2 regions of the Lysinibacillus sp. NPDC093190 genome follow, and region 2 is predicted to be linked to the other one. Evidence: riboswitches for the same ligand, from Rfam matches in the RefSeq annotation. Region 2 holds a riboswitch; the other holds the start of a gene.

Region 1 (2,209 bases), on a different contig from region 2:
GTCACGTTCTTTTAAATATTTTACTACTTTTACATATAAGTTATCGAACACTTCAGAAGAAATTGGTCGGTTAACTTTGCCCCAGTCAATTTTATCTTTTGTGCTATCTTCTTCTACCGTATATTTATCTTTAGGTGAACGACCAGTGTATTTGCCAGTTTCTGCACGAACTGCACCATCTACTGTTAACATAGCTTCACCACGAGAAGTAGCCTTTTCAGCTAATTGTGGTACTGAAAGTTGAACATTAATGTTACCGCCGCTTAATAATTCCTTCAGTTCGTTTGCAATTTCTACTGAATTCATCGATTAAATACCATCCTTTTTTATAGTATTCCCTAGAGTTTGAGGGAGATTTTCTTAATTTCAAAAATAGTATAACACAATTGCTTAAATAATCTATACTAATTCAGAAATTATTTTTCAGATTTTATTACTTTTCAAGAAAACGACAAAAAGTAAATTGATTCGTTTTGATAATGCTTTTTACCCTATTTATAATAAGTGATCACACAATCACTTTCGACACAGCAAAATTGCGTTTGGAAGCTCTTGGCTAACATGAGGTTCGCACAGGATGTGAAGTCTTAGCTGGTTTTTTTATCAGTTGGAGCTTGTTGTCAACTGAAAAGAGGCTACAATCATATTCATCCACCACATGTTTTGTAGCTACAAAATGTGCTGTAAAGGGGTCACACATATGTTAACACATGATGTGAGGTGGAGAATAGGGATTATTTTGTTTCAAATTACAGCATAATCCAAATTATAAATCCCATACTTTCTTTAAAAGAATACATTAAAAATATTTGACAACGTTCGACCTTTTACGTATTATGAGATATTGAACGGATACTCTTATCCCGAGCTGGTGGAGGGTCAGGCCCTGTGAAACCCGGCAACCTGCATGAACTATTTCACGACATGCGCTGGTGCCAACCTGATGCAAGGGGAAACCCCTTGAACGATAAGAGTGAAAGGTTATGAAGTCATTATTCCTTTCCTCATGTTAAGTAAACGTGAGAAAAGGATTTTTTTATTGTTAAAAACAAATATAAAGGTAAGTATATAGTCCTTTCCTTATTAAAATGACGGATCTTTCGAAACCCTCGTGTTAAGAGCAACAGCTGTTTTATTGTGCGAAAGTGAAACGACAGCAACAACGGCTTAAGAGTTCACTCCTTAGGGGCGGACTTGACATGGGTAATGAGTACCGTATTAATTCGCAAATACTATTTGTAAAAGTAATAGGAGGAAACCAAATGACAAAACGTCGACTGTTTACATCAGAGAGTGTAACAGAAGGACATCCAGACAAAATTTGTGATCAAATTTCGGATGCCATTTTAGATGCTATTTTAGCAGAAGATCCAAACGCACGTGTAGCGTGTGAAACAACAGTAACAACAGGCTTAGTTTTAGTAGCAGGAGAAATTACTACTTCTACTTATGTAGATATTAAAGGTATCGTTCGTGATACTGTAGCAGAAATCGGTTATACACGTGGAAAATATGGCTTTGATGCTGAAAACCTAGCAGTACTTGTTGCTATTGGTGAGCAATCACCTGATATTGCTCAAGGTGTTGACCAAGCATTAGAGGCGCGTGAAGGCTCTATGACAGATGCTGACATTGAAGCAATTGGTGCAGGTGACCAAGGCTTAATGTTCGGTTATGCATGTAACGAAACGCCAGAGCTTATGCCATTACCAATCAGTTTAGCGCATAAATTGGCTCGTCGTTTAACGGAAGTACGTAAATCTGGTGAACTAGCATATTTACGTCCAGACGGAAAAACGCAAGTAACGATTGAATATGATGAAAACAATGTACCAGTGCGCGTGGATACGATTGTCATTTCAACACAGCATGACGAAGAAGCTACACTTGAGCAAATTCAAGCAGACTTAAAAGAATTCGTTATTGCTCCAGTTGTTCCAAGTGAATTACTAGATGCAAATACTAAATATTTCATCAACCCAACTGGCCGATTCGTAATTGGTGGTCCAAAAGGGGATGCTGGTCTAACTGGACGTAAAATCATCGTTGATACATACGGTGGCTATGCACGTCATGGTGGAGGTGCTTTCTCTGGTAAGGACGCAACTAAGGTAGACCGTTCAGCGGCATATGCAGCACGCTATGTGGCAAAAAATATCGTAGCAGCAGGTTTAGCAGAACGTGCTGAAGTACAACTAGCTTATGCGAT
Region 2 (2,209 bases):
GATGGGTTTTGTCCCAGCCCCTTTTGCTATATTAAGGCAATATTGCAAATGAACGCACAGGGAATCCAGAGGCTTTCTCAGGCTTTGGCACAATATTGAATATAGCAGCGCCTTTTGGAGGTAGCTTATCCAAATTTGTCATAAGCTCAATTTGGTAAGTATCTTGCTCAAGCACAAAATATTCGCCATCTAGCTTACCATTTTTACGAAAATCAGCTGCTGAATCTGTATCAAAAGTTTCGTGGCCAATAGCACTTACTTTTCGTTCGTTGAATAAAAATTGTAATGCTTCTAATCCCCAACCAGGAATATGATTATTACCATCCGCATCCTTGTTACTGAAAGCCTCTTTATCTGGCCAACGTTTACTCCAATCCGTACGCAACGCAACGAAGGTACCTGCTTCGATTTCCCCATATTCAGCCTCAAAATCAAGAATATCTTGAACACTTAATGTGAAGTCGTTATTAATTTCGGCTTCCTTAGATTTATCGATAACGATTAGTGGTAGGACTAGTTCTTTTAGCTCCAATTCTTCTAAATAGCGCGTATCTCGCACAAAATGGATAGGTGGATCGATATGTGTTCCGTATTGCCCAGGGAAAGTGAATTGCTGCGCAAAGAAGCCATCATCATGGGAAAATAATGTTTCAAATTTTGCATCATCAAACATAAAGAAGTGGGGCGAATTAGGACCAAATGTATGTGTTAAATCCACCCATTCTTTCGATTTCAATAGTTGAATTGCTTGTAAAAGTTCGTTTGCCATAATATCTTCCTGCTTTCTTTTAATTATTTTTGGATGCAACAATAAAAAAGAGCCCTCCTTGTAGAAAGAGGACTCTTGTGCAAAACAACTAAAGTAAGTCTTCTCATCTTCAAGGCTAAATTTCGCCAATTGGAATTAGCACCATACCTATAGGCTGGTTGCTGAGACTTCATAGGGCCAATCCCTCCGTCTCTCTTGATAAGAAAATGCGATATAAGAATTTTCAGAAATAATGTTTACAAACACTTTAGCATATTTATTTATAGTTTACAAGTTCAATAGGGATACATGGTTAAAATTCATAAAGATGCTAAAGGCAAAAAAAGAGGGCCCTCTTTAAAGGGCCAACTCTTCACCAATTCAAAATTAATGTTAGCTTACAACAGCTCTTATCAGTAAATGTTATATGAAATCCATCTGGTGTATAGTTCGTTTCGAATTTTAAAGTAATACCTGTTAACGCAATTAATTTTTCAACTTCTGTTTTATTTGATTGTTGTGCTGCGTTCATAAGATCATGTGCAAATTGCTCGGATTCATCAATTTTATCTGTAAGTAATTGTGCTTGCTGCATAATAGCCTTGATCCGTTTCGCAGAAGTCTTCAATCTATTTGTATTGACGGGTGGAAATGGACTTCTATTTGTTGGGTTTGTTGGCATTGCTAGATGTCTAGAAGGTAGTTGAGTAGTTGGTTGATTTGCCATTGCCCATGCTGGATAATAATTAGGATAGACAAAATACGGATAAGGATTGTAATACAACTAAATTCCTCCTATCCTATAGCTGATACTCTATATTATGTACAACAAAGACTTTCGGTGTTAATGGTTACTGCTTTGAAAAGCCTGAGTAAAAGGGGCTCAGTTCAATGGCTTAAATCTTGACCAATTTATTCTTTTTCAAAAGGAGTTATTAAGATGGATATTCGTGCATACATAAAAAATGGTTTTGAAGTTTACTATGAACGTTATAATCAGGTGTCTGAAGAAGGATTTTGTAGGTGGATGTGCCCTGACGTACCTGAAGAAATGAAAGTAGCTGATATCGATGCAGAGTGGTCTATGTGGAGAATGATTCCTTCCACTGTAACAGAGGAAGATATTCAAACGTTAGAAAAAGAGTTCGGACTTAATTTTCCCGAATGGTATAAAGCTTTTATTTCAACGTATCATCATTATTTTGGTGTAATACCTGACCAAAGTATTGAAGAACCTTTAAATAACGTAAGGGATATGTTTAATCCATCATTATGTAGTTTAGGATATCTTCCATTTACATGGGATACAGAGTATGGAAAAATAATTTGTATTGATTTAAATAATAATGCTGATGAAGAAAATTGTGCAATATATGAAATTGAACATGAAATTTTATTTGATGATGATGCCGATATTCAATCGTCATTAGACTATCTGTATCCAAATTTCAAGGCATATTT

What was found. Region 2 has a riboswitch for S-adenosylmethionine ahead of ACQKOF_RS03685 (cyclase family protein). Riboswitches for the same ligand answer to the same signal wherever they lie in the genome.
Region 1: another riboswitch for S-adenosylmethionine. It lies ahead of metK (methionine adenosyltransferase); the one in region 2 lies ahead of ACQKOF_RS03685 (cyclase family protein).

The regions. Positions count from the first base shown of each region.
Region 1 covers NZ_JBNNVG010000037.1:18,985-21,193, reverse strand. The annotation lists gene pckA (phosphoenolpyruvate carboxykinase (ATP)) at 1-306, opposite strand, end outside; SAM riboswitch class I at 856-974, shown strand; gene metK (methionine adenosyltransferase) at 1,263-2,209, shown strand, end outside.
Region 2 covers NZ_JBNNVG010000003.1:33,075-35,283, forward strand. The annotation lists gene ACQKOF_RS03685 (cyclase family protein) at 32-769, opposite strand; SAM riboswitch class I at 870-974, opposite strand; gene ACQKOF_RS03690 (hypothetical protein) at 1,122-1,532, opposite strand; gene ACQKOF_RS03695 (SMI1/KNR4 family protein) at 1,689-2,209, shown strand, end outside.